Regions from separate parts of the Virgibacillus byunsanensis genome, predicted to be linked through region 1. Evidence: riboswitches for the same ligand, from Rfam matches in the RefSeq annotation. Region 1 holds a riboswitch; each other region holds the start of a gene.

Evidence for each region. Region 1 has a riboswitch for cyclic di-GMP ahead of ACFQ3N_RS16655 (YolD-like family protein). Riboswitches for the same ligand answer to the same signal wherever they lie in the genome.
Region 2: it holds a riboswitch for cyclic di-GMP, as region 1 does, so the genes downstream of both, motA (flagellar motor stator protein MotA) here and ACFQ3N_RS16655 (YolD-like family protein) in region 1, are expected to answer to the same signal.
Region 3: it holds a riboswitch for cyclic di-GMP, as region 1 does, so the genes downstream of both, ACFQ3N_RS16370 (anti-repressor SinI family protein) here and ACFQ3N_RS16655 (YolD-like family protein) in region 1, are expected to answer to the same signal.

The regions. Positions count from the first base shown of each region.
Region 1 is NZ_JBHTKJ010000053.1:48,470-53,913, reverse strand. It holds gene ACFQ3N_RS16670 (transporter substrate-binding domain-containing protein) at 1-245, shown strand, start outside; gene ACFQ3N_RS16665 (amino acid ABC transporter permease) at 323-988, shown strand; gene ACFQ3N_RS16660 (amino acid ABC transporter ATP-binding protein) at 989-1,711, shown strand; cyclic di-GMP riboswitch class I at 2,189-2,273, shown strand; gene ACFQ3N_RS16655 (YolD-like family protein) at 2,459-2,767, shown strand; gene ACFQ3N_RS16650 (acetamidase/formamidase family protein) at 2,923-3,858, opposite strand; gene ACFQ3N_RS16645 (excisionase family DNA-binding protein) at 3,989-4,219, shown strand; gene ACFQ3N_RS16640 (RluA family pseudouridine synthase) at 4,298-5,206, shown strand; gene ACFQ3N_RS16635 (DmpA family aminopeptidase) at 5,248-5,444, opposite strand, start outside.
Region 2 is NZ_JBHTKJ010000003.1:25,870-31,313, forward strand. It holds gene ACFQ3N_RS01260 (hypothetical protein) at 188-373, opposite strand; gene ACFQ3N_RS01265 (hypothetical protein) at 401-661, opposite strand; gene motB (flagellar motor protein MotB) at 687-1,466, opposite strand; gene motA (flagellar motor stator protein MotA) at 1,444-2,244, opposite strand; cyclic di-GMP riboswitch class I at 2,410-2,494, opposite strand; gene ACFQ3N_RS01280 (LTA synthase family protein) at 2,833-4,770, opposite strand; gene ACFQ3N_RS01285 (acylneuraminate cytidylyltransferase family protein) at 4,985-5,444, opposite strand, start outside.
Region 3 is NZ_JBHTKJ010000052.1:14,273-19,716, forward strand. It holds gene ACFQ3N_RS16350 (TasA family protein) at 1-453, shown strand, start outside; gene tapA (amyloid fiber anchoring/assembly protein TapA) at 546-1,292, shown strand; gene sipW (signal peptidase I SipW) at 1,279-1,857, shown strand; gene ACFQ3N_RS16365 (LPXTG cell wall anchor domain-containing protein) at 1,898-2,557, shown strand; cyclic di-GMP riboswitch class I at 2,683-2,767, shown strand; gene ACFQ3N_RS16370 (anti-repressor SinI family protein) at 2,792-2,920, shown strand; gene ACFQ3N_RS16375 (helix-turn-helix domain-containing protein) at 3,005-3,334, shown strand; gene ACFQ3N_RS16380 (RNA polymerase sigma factor) at 4,655-5,191, shown strand; gene ACFQ3N_RS16385 (anti sigma factor C-terminal domain-containing protein) at 5,181-5,444, shown strand, end outside.

The DNA of each region.
Region 1 (5,444 bases):
GAGGACGTCTGGACGCAGTGTTATATGATTTGCCAAACGTACAGTATTATATTAAAGAAAATGCTCCAGATGAATTAAAAACAGTAGGTAACGTACTAGAAGGTCAACCATATGGAATTGCATTACCAGAGGGATCTGACCTTGTTGATCCAGTTAATGAAGGGTTAGCAGCGATAAAAGAAAATGGAACTTATGCAGAGATCTATGAAAAGTGGTTCGGTACAGCACCACCTGAAACAGAATAATCAACTAAATAGACTAAAAATCAAGCGTAACAAGTCATTGCTTGTTACGCTGTTTTATTAAGGAGAGATCTAGAAGAATGATCTATACAACGTTTATGGATTCAGCATATGTTCAAAGTTTGCCATTTTTAATAGATGGCCTGAAAATTACCGTAATGATTACAGTTATTGGTCTGTTCTTTGGGATGATTATTGGATCCTTAGCTGGTTTGGGGAAACTCTCTAAAAACAAATTTATTCGAGGGTTTTGGTCGGTTTATGTCGAGGTTGTTCGAGGGACACCGATACTGGCACAAGCACTATTTCTTTATTATGGTGTTTCCGAAGATTTAATTGGCTTAAATATAACTTCCTTTACTGCAGGTGTTATTGCAATTGCAGTTAACGCCGGTGCATATATTGCTGAAATTGTCCGCGGTGCCGTATATTCTATTGATAAAGGGCAGCATGAAGCAGGACGGTCAATGGGGTTAACTGAAAATCAAACAATGCGTTATATTATTTGGCCTCAAGCTTTTAAGCGAATGATCCCCCCTCTTGGAAACCAATTTATTATTAGTTTAAAGGATACATCCGTATTTTCTGTTATCGTAGTACACGATGTCGTGTTTATGGCAAAAGAATATTACAATACTACATTTGAAATATTTGAAACACTCGTCATGGTTTGTTTACTTTACTTATGTATCACGGTGCCAACAGCACTCTATTTAAACAGACTAGAAAGGAAGCTGGATGTCTAAATGATTACAGTAAAAGAATTACACAAATCGTTCGGTGATTTAGAGGTATTAAAAGGAATTGACGCTAAAGTAGATGAGAGTGAAGTGGTGTGTGTGATAGGGCCCTCGGGCTCTGGGAAAAGTACTTTCCTTAGGTGCATCAACCTTCTTGAGGATATAACTGCAGGGGAAATTACGATTGACGGTGAAATGTTAACGGATCCCAATGTCAATATTAATGAAGTACGTTCTCAAGTAGGAATGGTATTTCAACATTTTAATCTATTTCCACATAAAACGGTTTTAGAAAATATCACGCTCGGTCCAACTAAGGTGAAGAATCTTTCTGAACAAGAAGCTAAAGACGTTGCCCTGCCACTTCTCGATAAAGTAGGATTGTCTGATAAAGCAGATGATTATCCTGATAGTCTTTCGGGTGGGCAGAAACAACGTGTGGCTATTGCTAGATCACTCGCTATGAATCCTAAAGTTATGCTGTTTGATGAGCCTACTTCTGCTCTTGACCCAGAACTTGTTGGAGATGTTCTTGAAGTAATGAAAGATTTAGCTGAAGAAGGTATGACTATGGTTGTAGTTACTCATGAAATGGGCTTTGCTAAGGAAGTGGGAGACCGTGTATTATTCATGGATGAAGGAATTATTATGGAAGAAGGGGATCCGCAACAAATTTTTGACAACCCTCAAAATCCTAGGACCCAATCATTCTTAAGTAAAATCTTATAAATTTAAACACAAAGGCAAATACTATACTTGAACTAAAAATCATAAATTGGAAAGTATAATAATAAGGTCTTTATGATGAAACTGATAAATGACTCCAGAATTGTTCTGGAGTCATTTTATCTTTAATCCCCATTGATAACTTCCATGTATAAGTGACACTGTAATGATAAATTTTGTAACATTATAAATAAATTAGCTTTTAAGGGAGTTAGGGTTTTTCAGAATAATATATAACATTATAGCTGATGTTAATGTCGTTTACACAAAGCTGCATATTCCTTTAGAGAGTACTTAATATTCATTAATAATTGCATTATCTAACCTTAGTTCGAAAATATTTTTAGATGACGGTTATGAATTTAATTGTAATGTAGAGGTTGATTAACGCCGGTAAATGTATGTGTTGAATAATGCTTTATAAACTGATAATATAAGTTAGGTTGTATAGTTATATTTACCTACAATAATCATAAATACCTACGAAAATGGCAAACTTATTGAAAAGTAAGGTCGCAAAGCCACGGGTCTAAAGTTTTTGAACTATGATCGCCGGGTCGCCGAAAAAGGTTGGATAAAACATTAATAGTTTATTATGTTTCTACATAATTTAACAAATTAAGTCCACCATTTTTGGTGGGCTATTTTTATGTATAATTCCGTACATGATGAAGAAGGGTGTTTATATGAAATGTAGATAGATGCGAGAGGCTTAAGAACAACTAATTTAAATAAAAGAGGAATGAAGAAATGTTTAATTATCATGGGGACAGTAGGCGATACAGTGTATTATTTTTACCCTATCAACGAAATTCTGATAAGAAAAATCTTGTAAGAGATGAAGGTCAATTACTTAATATTAACAGTGCATTAGTCCGTGCTATTCGAGAAAACTTATTAATAGAAGTAAAATACTACGCATATCATAATCCTAAAATAGCCATTGGGAAGATAGCCCATGTAGATAATACACTTCAGATTATTCAGATAGAAAGTGAGAATACAATTGATATTAACATGGATGATGTTGTGGGCATAAAGACATATAAATTTGCGTAATATGTGGGAGCTTCAAGATTCGATCCAATGCGAATCTTTTTTAGAGGAGCCTGTAGATAATTATTGACTGTGTAAGCCGTGTCCAGCTCCAGCGCCTTTGTTCTGTGTATAAAGGAGCAAAAACGGCTCCAGTTTCCCAGAGCTGTTTCTGTTATTTACCGTATTGCACCATGTGGAAGGATCGCATGTACACCTTTCACACCGTTTACAACCTGTGTAATGTGCAGATCAACAGTAGCACTGGCTAAAGCGGTTGCTTCTTTTTTAGTTATGTTGTGGAATTGTTGGATCAGTAGGATCATTTCATCAAGCGCTACAGCAGTTGCTTCATTTAAATCTTCATGGAATCCAAATGTTATCCATCCACTAGGTGTCATTGCCCTTGGTGTATTTAATTTCACATCATCTCTAAGGTTTAACGTAATATCCACCAAGTCCATTGGACATTCGATAGCAGTTCCTGAGACCTCACCATCACCTTGGGCAGCATGTCCATCCCCAACGGAAAATAATGCCTCATCAACTGAGATCGGCAAAAATAGACTGCTCCCTCGTACTAGCTCTTTACAATCAATATTTCCACCACAATTGCGAGGCGGGGCTGTTGTGTGGATGCCAGGTTCTGCTGGTGCTACACCCATTAAACCCATAAATGGTTGCAGGCCAACCTGGAATTGCCTTTCACCAATATGGCTACTTCCTACCATAGTAGTTGGACTTAGCTCCCAGTCAAGTTGAATTTTCTCTGTATCTGTTAAGCCTAGCTTTTCATTTTGCCAGCTTTTGAATCCTCCAGACCAGTTTTGTCCATACCATCCAGGAACAATGTCATTCAACTTAACTTCTAGCACCATACCAGGTTTTGCACCCCGTATTGCAATTGGTCCAATTATGGGGTGACCAGGTTTTTCTTCATTTTCCCTAGAGGTAAAAAACGTTCGCTCTTTTCCCTTTGATGGAGAGTAACCCCACTGAATATCCAGTGTTGTTAATCGAACAGAATCACCTGAATCAATTGTCAAGATAGATTGATAGTCTTTGCTGAAAGATCCGTGGAAGTTTTGTTTGTCTAATTTCAAATTATGTATCAATGATTGTGCCACTCCTTGTAAGTTTAATCTGTAATACAGTAATTTTATCATGAGATGATCATTGTTGTTAGTATAGTTTATTCGTTGATGATAAAATAATAGTAATGATAAACACGAAAGGAACTGTATTATGTACCTAAGTATACAGGAAACAGCGGAATTTTTATCTACAGAAGAATCAAAAATTAAAGCACTTATTGTAAATAATCGCATTCGTGCTATTTACGATGGTGAACAGTACCTTGTTAATAAGGAACAGTTTACTACACATCTTGAGCAAGTTGAGAAATACCGTAAAATGATTCAGGATTATCTCAATGAGCCTATTCCAGAAGATATTGACGTAAAGGATGAGGATTAGATTTGCATGTAGATTAAATAAACTTTATGTTAAGTACAAGTATACGCAGTATTTTTTTAAATAGAGGAGTTTTAATAAATGCCTAAAAAACATCGAACAACAAACAAGAAAATAGCTAACTCTCTTATATATACAGTGGAAGAACAATCAGAATTACTTCCTTTTTTATTAAAGTCGATGTCAAATCGTAGTCGGAATTCAGTTAAATCCATTCTTACACGTGGACAGGTTACCATTGATGACCATATTGAAACACAGCACAATTATGTCCTAGAACCAGGACAGACAGTGACCATTTTAAAAAATAAGGAAGCAGTAAAAGAAAGTGCCTTAATCGGGATGTCCATCCTTTATGAAGATGATGATATTATCGTGATCAAGAAAGAAGCTGGGTTACTTTCCATTGCAACAGAGAAAGAAAAACATCGAACAGCACTTCATCAATTAATGGAGCATGTTCGTCTAGAAAACCCACAAAACAGAGTTTTTGTCGTTCATCGACTAGATAAAGATACATCCGGGGTTATGATGTTTGCTAAAAGTGAACAAGTAAAGCGCAAATTACAAGACGCTTGGAAGGAAAATGTAAAAGAACGCACGTATGTTGCACTCGTTGAAGGGGAAGTAAAGAAACAAAAAGGTTATATTTCATCGTGGTTAAAAGAGAGTACTACGCATTTAGTGTATTCAAGCCCTAACAAATATGATGGACAGCATGCAATCACACATTATAAATTGCTGCAATCCAATAAGGATTTTTCTTTGGTAGAGGTTCAATTAGAAACGGGACGGAAAAACCAAATCCGTGTTCATATGCAGGACTTAGGTAATCCTGTCGTTGGGGATAAAAAATATGGTTCGAAAACGAATGAAATTGGTAGACTTGGACTGCATGCGAAAGTATTATCATTTAGCCACCCTACAACAGGACAATTATTGCGATTCGTTGCAGATGTACCAAAGTCTTTTCTAACAAAATCGAAATAATGAAAAGGATTAGCAGCTCAGGTAAGCCGCTAATCCTTTTCTTATAATGGAGCTTTCTTTATAACTCTTCCTTTCCTTCCTTCCGTTGTTTTTGCATTTTCAAGTGAACTGATAATTGCTTCTTCAGTGGATTCGATAACAGCCTGGAATAATTGATTCATAATGGGATGGTCATCTCGGATAAACGTCATAGATTCTATAGGTAAATCCGCATCATGATTATATGTATTTGCTGTAG
Region 2 (5,444 bases), on a different contig from region 1:
GATATCTAGAGGTGATAAGGAGCTTAGTTTAATTATATACTACATTTTTTAAAATTATCAACAGTTTGTTCTACTTTTCTGAATTGTGTTTATAATTAGGTTATATTAAATGTTAATATTTGAAAACTTGGCTTATCGCAAAACCTTGTGGTGAAAGCCTTAGTTGCACTTATGCAGTAGGAAAGTTTTATCCTTTCCTATCTGCTAAAATGAAGTAAATTTCCATTTCACCAACTTTTTCCAATTCCACGGCGACATGGAGCGCTTTTTCATACGTCAATAACATCGTATTATCCTCTATGATAGTTGGAGAAGTAATAACTATATTACTATCATTTTTGGCAACATTGATAGATAAACCACCTGCAACCATGTTTGTTAGTTCACCACTAAAAGATGATTACTGCTCTCCTTTTAATGTCATACCAAACATGGTTTCCCCAATGGAGGCAAACATAGTTGAATTTCCAGCCAATATCAATTTTCCCTTTATATCACCAGTAATACGAATAAGTACACCAAACGGAATAGCTAAATGGTTTTCCAATAGTTTTGGCTTAGAGACATTATGATTAATTGGTACTACCGTCTTTAAAGATGTAAATGTACCATTCAGTATATCTTTTATGTACTTGCTTCTCTCTTGTAAGGTCACAGACATAAAAAACACTCTCCTTATAAATCCGTTACTCCCTATTCTCATCACTTGGTTTTATATCATAGTTAGGTAGTACCAGAACTTCTACTCGTCGATTTATTGCTCTATTTTCCTCGTTATTGTTAGGTACAACAGGATTATATTCTCCAAAACCTTTAGCACCAAAATCTCTAGGATCGAGATCGTCATTGTCAAGAATGAGACTCATAAAGTTAACTGCCCGCATAACACTTAATTCCCAGTTTGATGAAAATTCATCGTTACGTATCGGAACATCATCCGTGTGACCACTTATCACAATTTCGTTTGCAGGATCTGTATAAAGAAAATTAGATATTTCTTTTGCAATCTGAATCCCTTCTTGTTTAACGATTGCACTTCCCGAATCAAAGGAAATGTCATTCATAATCGTAATAAATAATCCCTCACCCGTTAATTTTGTTCCTAATACTTCGGACAAATTATTTTCTGAAATATAATCATTTATTTGTGATTGGAGATCTTCTAATTTGATAAGTTCTTTTTCACCATCAGTTATTTCTTCGTCTTCTTCATTTTCCCCTTCCTCTAACTCCACAATAACATCATCAGGTGATTCAACAGGGTTCAAGCCTTCTTCTAAGATCCCGTCTCCACCTGAAAATTCATTATTAAATACCCTGGTAAGTTCTTTATACTTTTGTGTGTCTATCTCACTCATTGCAAATAAAATAATGAATAATGCCACTAAAAGGGTTAGCATGTCTGAATAAGGCAATAACCAGGTTTCATCAATATGAGAATCTTTACGCTGTTTCTTTTTTCTCATCAACTTCCTCCTCAACCATCATTTCCAACTCTTTTGAAGGTAAATAAGAACCTAATTTATCCTTAATGACTTGTGGAGAATCACCATTCGTTATCGAAAGAAGTCCTTCTAACATAATCTGTTTCAATAATACCTCTTGTTTCGATTTCTCTTTTAATTTATTTGCAAATGGATGCCATAAAACATAACCAGTAAAAATCCCAAATAAAGTCGCAATAAAAGCAGCAGATATAGCACTTCCTAACTTATCTAAATCACTCATATTACCAAGTGCGGCAATTAATCCAATAACTGCCCCTAAAACACCTAACGTGGGAGCATATGTACCAGCCTGCGTAAAAATAGAAATGCCTTTATAGTGCCTTTCTTCCATTGCATCAATTTTTTCTAGCATTACGTCTTGAATAAAATCTGACGATTGTCCATCTACGACCAACTGAACCCCTGAAGTTAAATACGTATCCGTTACATCATCCATTTCACTTTCAAGCGCCAATATCCCCTCTCTCCTAGTTATGTCCGCCCATTTTGTAAACATTGTAATAATATCCTTAATATTATTGCTTTTATCTTCCTTAAAAATTATCTTGAACAGTGCAGGTACATTTTTAAGTGTGCTCATAGGAAAAGCAATACAAACAGATGCAGCAGTTCCTAAAAAAATAATTAGAATAGCTGCAGGATTTAGTAAAGCCCCAAACCCGACACCTTTCAATACCATACCTAAACCAATTGCAATAAACCCTACTAAGACCCCAATTATCGATGTTTTATCCATCTATTAGCCCCCTTTTACTAGAAAATTTGCCTTATCACCAAGCCTTAATGGTGAAAGCCTTAGTTGCACTTATGTAGATAAGAAAGTTTTATACTTTCCTAATCTACTAAAAAAGACAATTCCCTTTTTGGAACTGCCATTAAAAGACACATACAAAAATCTTAAACTGGTAACTAGGCGATCATAGTTATATAACCTTAGACCCTAAGCTTTGCGTCCTATTCTTTCAAATAGTTTGCCTTTTTCTTTCCTATTTAGTTAAGTTTCATTCCTTTATATCGACAAGAAAGGGCAAAAAGTTTAACAAGTGAGTACAAATTCCTCATTAGAAAACTTGGCATTCGCCAAGCCTTTATAGCGAATGGCCTAGTTGCACTTATGCAGATAAGGAAGTTTTATACTTTCTTACCTGCCAACAAAAGTGCAAATGCCTTGAAGACACGACAAGCATATGCAGATCGCGTAGTGTGAGTCGAACTGCTATGTCCTGAGTGTCTGGGTGCTTGCACTGGACGTCGCCGTTTCTGTAGATACTTTCTTTACTACCAAAAAAAGTACTGACACATTCATGTCAGCACTTTTAAGATATTAGTTATTTTCGTTTTTCTCTTTACCGTAGAAATATTGCTTAGGATCAACAGGCTCCCATTCTTCATTAGGTGTATAGAAACGTAGAAGGTCTCCAAGTAACACTTGGTCTGAAAGTTCAAGCTCATGCATCACTTGTTCTTTCTGTTTCTTCATCTCTTCTGTTGGTTCTTCTATTTCTTCATCTGTTTCACTATCATAAAACGTATCGTTAACGTAACTGTAATCCTCTGTCATAAACTCACCACTACGGAAAGGGACGAAACCTTTATGGTCTTCAGAAAACATATCTGTACCGAACTGGATATAATCCTGTGCATCAATACCCATTAAATGCAGCATCGTTGGCATGACATCGATTAAGCTAGAATACTCATGATTAGTACCTTGACCTTCCATACCAGGAACACGAATTATAAATGGAACACGCTGTAAATCAGCGTTTTTCTTAGGCGTAATCTCCTCGCCAATAATCTCACTCATGGCCCGGTTATGGTTATCCGAAATACCATAATGGTCCCCATATATCATAATGATCGAGTCCTCATATAAGCCTGATTCCTTTAAGTCCTTAAAGAATTGCTCCAGAGACTCATCCAAATAACGGGCCGTTTGGAAATAACGGTCTACAGAACCATCACCCGTTCCGGCAGGTTCTATTGTCGCATCCTCTTCATCAATCAAATAAGGATGGTGATGTGTCAAAGTCATCATATGCGCGTAAAATGGTTCTTCCATATCTTCTAGAATTGGCATGGATTCTTCAAAAAACGGCTTATCTTTCAAGCCATAATTGATAACATTTCCATAGCTCATATCATAATAACTAGAGTCATAGAACTCATCAATACCCATATATTTATAAACCTCATCCCGATTCCAGAACGATTTATCATCACCATGGAATACAGCACTAGTATGACCCTGCTGCTGGTTCAAAATAGCAGGTAACGCCTGAAAAGTATTATCTCCATTCGTTACAAATGCAGCCCCTTGAGGCAAGCCATACAGAGACGTATCTGTTGTCAACTCGGCATCAGCCGTTTTCCCTTGTTCTGTCTGATGGAAAAAGTTATCAAAATACGTAAAGTCCTTACTTTTATCATTCACAAGCGAATTAATAAACGGAGTTACTTCCTCTCCATGTAATTCATAATCAATTAAGAAAGACTGGAATGATTCCAGGTGGATCTTAATCACATTTTTTCCTTTTCCTTTACCAAAATATTCTTCATTTGGCTCGGCAAATTTATTTTTCGTATAGTTCTCAACTACTGTAATATCATCACTATCTGCTAATACACGTTGTGTCGACGACTGGGCACTTTGAATCGCGTCATAAATAATAAAGTTATAAGTTCCCAGATATTTCACCACATAATTACGGTCAAAAGTACGCTCTAACAACTGTGGACGATCCGCTTCAGCAAGCCCAAGATTAATCGTAAATGCAATAACACCTGTACATAAAATAACTAACGGTTTACGCAATTGCATTCTTTCCATAGACCAATTGGATCGCAGCTTAATAAATAAGACAAGCAATAACAGTATATCAAGCGTATACAACAGATCATGAACTTTTGTTAAATCTGCAATACTACCACCAACACTACCAAAATTACTAGTTTGCATCAGTGTCGGAATCGTAATAAAGTCACTGTTAAATCGGTAAAAAACAACATTAGCATACATCAAAAAAGTTAAAATCGAATCTATTATAATAATCCATATTCCCGCTCTCTTCCCCTTAGCAAATAATGCCAGTCCAAGGAAAATCAAACCCGAACTAATAGGATTAACGAACAATAGAAACTCCTGCATCCCATTATTAACACCTAAGCTAAATTCAGCTTTATATATCACATACGTTTTTATCCAAAAAAGAACGAAAGCCACCGCGAAGAATCCCATCTTCGTTGATAAAAATTTCTTCACTTTTCTTCACCTCATGTTTTTATCTTAGATGCGCAAGCTTTCATTATAGTTAGTTTTGGGTGGGATGTCAAAGGGTGCTATTTTATTTTTTAAAAGTTTGACTCTGAATGGCATGTTTGGAGATTGTAAAGTATACGTTAAAAACTAATACTAAAATAAAATAAAGAAACCGACACAATAGCCGGTTTCTTCTATACGACAAAACGATTAATTATTACAACATTTCCTCTCTAATCATAATCTCACAAATCTTAAAATCCAACTCACTATCAATATCTAAAGATCTTTCACTCGGCATTACATAAGCAATAATCTCTTTTTGTAAAAAAGAATTTTCTTCTTTAAGAGTATCCGTTTTTGTCACATATACTGCTCCATTTAATACAAATGATTTTGGTGCATCTTGTCTACGGGCTGGGATCCCATTAATATCCATTAAAGGTATCATGATTTCCTTACTATCAAGTTTATACGTCCAAAAAGGATTCTTACTAGACTCTGTGACAGAAACTACAGCAATACCACTATTTAGTTCACATTTTTTAATTGCTTGGTCAATATCATGAACATTTCTTAAAGGCGAGGTTGGTTGTAATAGCACAACATAATCATAATTCGGTAAATTATCTATAGCATGAAGAACCGGATCTAATCCTGGTGTTTCATCTAATGCC
Region 3 (5,444 bases), on a different contig from region 1:
GTAGATACAACTAATAAAATTCAAGCAGGAACATTGGACTTAGGCATAAGTGACATAGAGGATGACGGAGTTATATTCGAGTTTTTTAATAAGAAGCCGGGGAGTACGTTTAAACGTTCATTTACCTTAACGAATGATGGGTCACTTGATATAAAAGATGTAAAACTATTTTCTGAACATACAGTACGTAAAGATGGAAAAGTCATAGAAGATAGTGATTTTGCAAGTCAAATCGTGATTAAGTCACTGAAAGTAAACGATGAAGAGTTGATAACAGAAACAACACTAGATGACTTGGAAGATTTTGATATCATTAAAAATTTTGAAGTGGACGAGATAGCAAATATTGATGTTGTGTTTGCGTTTATAGAGAGTGATGACGATCAGAACCAATATCAAGGAAATAAAATGGAATTAGATTGGAAATTTGTTGCAAGCCAAACAGTTGAGTAATTGTTTAGAAAAAAGTAGGAAGTGAGGATTATTCTCCTTCCTGCCATTTAAACCGAATGAAAACAGTCCTCTTTAAAAAGGTGGAGATTAGTATGAGGAGAAAGCGTATAAGAACTCATAGAACGAGAGTTCATCAAATGTCACTAGTAGGTAAATTTTTAATGATAGGGTATTTAATGTTTTTTTCTATCGCACTCTTAACTTCTGATACTACTGCTTATTTCACAGACACAGAAGATACGAGTTCCAAGATTTATGCAGGTACCTGGGGTTCAGATCATGAGCAAAGGGATGGAAGCTGGTTGGAATTTACATTTAAGGGAAATCAGAATCATTATCATGCATGTGAGCCTGGACCTAAAACAATAGAGACAGAGATTAAAAATATTGGTGAAGGTGATATGCAAAGTGATAGTAAATATGAAGTGTATTATTCAAAAGTAGGCAATCCAGAAGATGGAGAAATGGAGAAACTGTCAGATCGAGATGGAATTATTAATGTATTGAAAATAGGAGAAACAGCTAAACTATCTTTTGAAGCAAATAATCACGGGTTTTATAGATTTTCGGCTTATCAAACGAATGAGCATTCAGGTGAGGAAAAAGTGTGGAGTGAAAAGGTCAAAGTTAATTGCCCTAAAGGCCACCAAAATAATGATGAACAACAACCCAATGAATCTACAAATGAAATAGCAGTAGAACCCACTGATGAAGAAGTAGATGCATCAGAAAAGGTAGATGAGAATCAATCAACTAACCAGGAAGAAAACGAAAGTGAAACAGACGAGTACACTGGTCCAACTAGTGAACAGGACGGTGATGAAGATGAGGTGGGATAAAATCCTAAAATGGGCTAACCGTCTTATAACAACTGTGCTTATGATTTTACTTGTAAGTGTGGCGTTAATGGTGGTCTTTACGAAACTATCTGGAGAAGAACCTGAAATTTTTGGCTATCAACTGAAAACAGTTTTATCGGGTTCGATGGAGCCGGGAATTCAAACAGGATCCATTATTGCTGTAAACACTGTTTCAGGGGATGAGAGGGTAAACTTTCAAAAAGGTGATGTCATTACCTTCCTGGAAACAGAAAATAGATTAATTACTCACCGAATTACAGAGTCAACTACGACTGATAATGGGGTTCTTTATACAACAAAAGGTGACAACAACAATGCTGTGGACTCAAGTCCTGTGTTAGCTGAAAATGTAGTAGCGGTATATAGCGGTTTTACAATTCCTTATATTGGTTATTTGAACAACTTTGCTCAGTCACCACAAGGGAATGCCATATTATTAATTTTACCTGGTATGTTGATATTTGGGTATTCGGTAATTACGATGTGGGGTACGCTTAGGGGTCTAGAGAATAAGAATACAAAAGAGATAGCCGAAGCTAAATAACTCGTTTGAAAATCTAAGTCTTATTTTGAGGAAGATGCTTATGAGAAAGATAATAATTGTTTTTATAATGGTAAGTAGTGTTTTATTTACTTTATTTGTGCCAAGTTTGACAGTAACTGCTGAAGAAAAACAAAAAATATCAATTAACACTTTATCTGAAGAGGTTTTATTTCATGTAGATAACATGAAACCAGGAGACTGGGCACCAAGAACTGTTGATGTACAAAATAATGGTGAAATGGAATTTGAGTATCATATATCTATAGAGAATAGCGGATCAGAGAAATTGTTCAATGAATTAATGTTAGAAGTTAGTGATGACAACAAGGAGCTATATAACGGAAAACTTGCGGAATATGAAAAAATCCCAGCTAGGAAGTTAGCTCCATCGAGTGAAGAAGAGCTAAGTCTTACAGTTCGATTTCCAGATCACTTAGGAAATGCGTTTCAAGGCTTAGATGCAACATTTAACTTTTCTTTCAATGCAAAGGGATCAGAGGAAATAGAGGAAGCATCATCTAATGATGAACTAAGTGACGACGGAATGGTTGGTAGTAATAAAGATGGAGCAGTACTTCCAAATACGGCAACTAATACATTTAATTTCCTATTAATAGGTTTTATTCTTTTTGCAATCAGTATGGCACTAATCACCATCAAACAAAGGAAAACTAAAACTTTAGATAGACAGCAAGTTTAACAAGAAAGAGAAAGTTTATAATGAAATGTTTGAATTTTTACAAAACTAGTTGCGAAATGACAAAACAAGACATCCAAAATTTGCTTATTTTCCAGTATAATAGTCTTATGAAATAATCATATTTTCTTAGAAAAAGGCATACCTATTGAAAAGTAGGGGCGCAAAGTCACAGGTCTAAAGCTTCATAGCAATGATGGCTGGATTTCCTGGAAACTAAATGGGGGACGAGAAAGTATGGAGAAAACGGTATATCATGTTGGGCTTGATTACGAGTGGATTAAATTGGTAAAAGAAGCGAAGACAATAGGATTAAGTGTAGAGGAAGTCCACCTATTTTTAACAGGTACAGAGAAAAGTGAATAAATTTTTAGGTTTTTTATGTGCTCTATATAGAACCACACACCATTTTGTGATATAATTCGCATTAAATAGAGAGGGTGTGTGGACTTGATCGGTGAAAAAATAAAACAATTACGACAAGATAAAAAGATGTCAATCTCTGAATTGGCAGAAAAAGCTGGTGTAGCAAAATCATATCTAAGTTCTATTGAACGAAATCTTCAAACCAATCCATCGATCCAGTTTATCGAAAAAATTAGTAAAGTACTAAATGTTTCCGTAAACGAACTGATTCGAGAAGATAAATTGATGGAAATTGAAGAACTAGATAATGAGTGGTTGAAAATTGTACAAGAAGCAATGAATTCAGGGGTAACAAAGGAACAGTTTAAAGAATATCTCGAATTCAATAAATGGCGTAGTAAACAAGATAACTAAGCATGATCTAGACCGTTAAGCTAAATGCTAGCGGTTTTTTTGTTTTTCTAATTTAATGTAACCTTTACCGATACATAAAGGGAGGGCACCGAACGAAAAAGGGCGATTATCTATTTACAGAAGATGTTTGCATAACCAGAAATAACTACTGTTATGAATCTAACAGAAAGCTAAGTATTAGTTTTACGAATGGTAATATGGACGTTAAATGCCCCGATGCTTTTAATGTAAATTGTATCCTAGGCTTCATTCCTAATGAATTAATCATTGTTAATTAATTGTTTTTTCTTTCATAATGCTTTAAATTATTCTTCTCTATTATCGGATTTATCAGCATTTGGGTTATGAGTTATGTTAATCTGTTCAAATGTTTGTGTGAATCGTTCTTGCTCTTTCTTCTCCTGCTCTTTATCTGCCATAATATTCAACTCCTTTTTAGTTTAATATATTCTAACTTCGATCAGTTTACAATCTTAGCAAACATCTTAATATGGAATGTATAATATTATAATATGTATTTCCTTCATTCTTGTCCACTTGCGCATGTTTAAAGATTGGATGGTTTTCTATTGTCATCTGCGTGGAATACACTGTTTTCTTTGTACTTTATTAAACCTGGAGTCTGTAGATAATTTATTGACTGTGTAAGCAGCGTCCAGCTCCAGCACAAGATCATTTCATAAATTTAGCTACTCTTTAAACATCATAGTTGATGTAACCTGCGACGTAACTTTAGGCTTATTTCTAAGAACGAGTGCTATTGTCGCCGTCTGGGATCGCTACGGGCGGATGCTTTCCGCGGGCACGGCTTCAGCCTCCGATGCGGAAAACCACCGCTTCGGTGTCTTCAGACACGTGCTGTTCCCGCAGGAGTCACCGCCCTCCGCTCACCCTGACTGGTAAGGGGTTCTATTAATACTAATACAATCCCACGACAGTAACAGAAATAACAGCGGAGGAAATACACGTAGACTCCTTGAAAATACAAACCGATTTTCTGCGTGCGATGTCTAGCTATGTAGCTTTCCTTATGTGGGAGCAGAGGCCTAGTTGAGACCCGCAGAGCGTTAGCTCGAGGAGGCTCATCAGCCTCCCACGGGTAGAAGACACTGCGCAGTGAAACGAAGCAGATGTCGCACTTGTACCCGGATGGGTGAAAGCGAAGTGTATTTCCGTAGCGGTAGGTTAACCGTCACATCAAGTTACGTCGCAGTTTACATCTATTGTGGCAAAAAAACTATCTTTGAGAAAACAGCCTTAAAAATTAAAATTTATTGTAACAATTAATGTGTTGTTTCGTTTCTATATATATAAAGGGAGGTGGAAGCTGTTTCTAAAAAGTACATATTTTCGAAGTTGTTTGAGCAGTATCAGCTTCCACTTTATCGATATTTGCTTCAAATGAGCAGGAATGAACAAATAGCAGAGGAGCTTTTACAGGAGACGTTTTACCGTGCGATGGTTTCATTGCAGGTCAAAGATATGATTCAGGCGAGAGCATGGCTTTTTAAGGTGGCTCGTAATCTATTTATTGACTGGACAAGGAAATCCAAATCGGAACAGCAGATGATCGAACAGATCCAAATAAAACATGAATCGATCAGTAACTTAGGTAATCCTGAACTACAATTCGAGAAAAAAACGCGGCAACAGGAGCTTGAAGCAGTAATGAAGCAACTTCCCGAACGAATGAGGACTATCATCTATTTGCGGGAAATTCAAGGGTTTACATATAAAGAATTAACTACTGCTATGAATCTAACAGAAAGCCAGGTAAAGGTAACACTGCACCGTGCTCGTGAGAAATTTCGATATTATGATCAACAGAAAAAAGGTGGTTATGAGTATGAAGAATGATGACGTTCTAACAGAGTGGGATGAAAAAAATGAAGAACAAGTGGATAAAAAAAGTGCGAAAAAGTTAGTTTGGCGTACACGGCTTTCCATTAGTTTGACTGTTTTACGAACGCTTTTTATTATCGGATTTCTTTATTTACTTTATATAATACCAGTAAGTGTTTATTACGATATGTCAGGTAAAGAAGCCGAATTTAATCGCCTGGTTTCAACGTTAGTAGAGACACATCACCCAGGTTTATTTGTGGAAAAG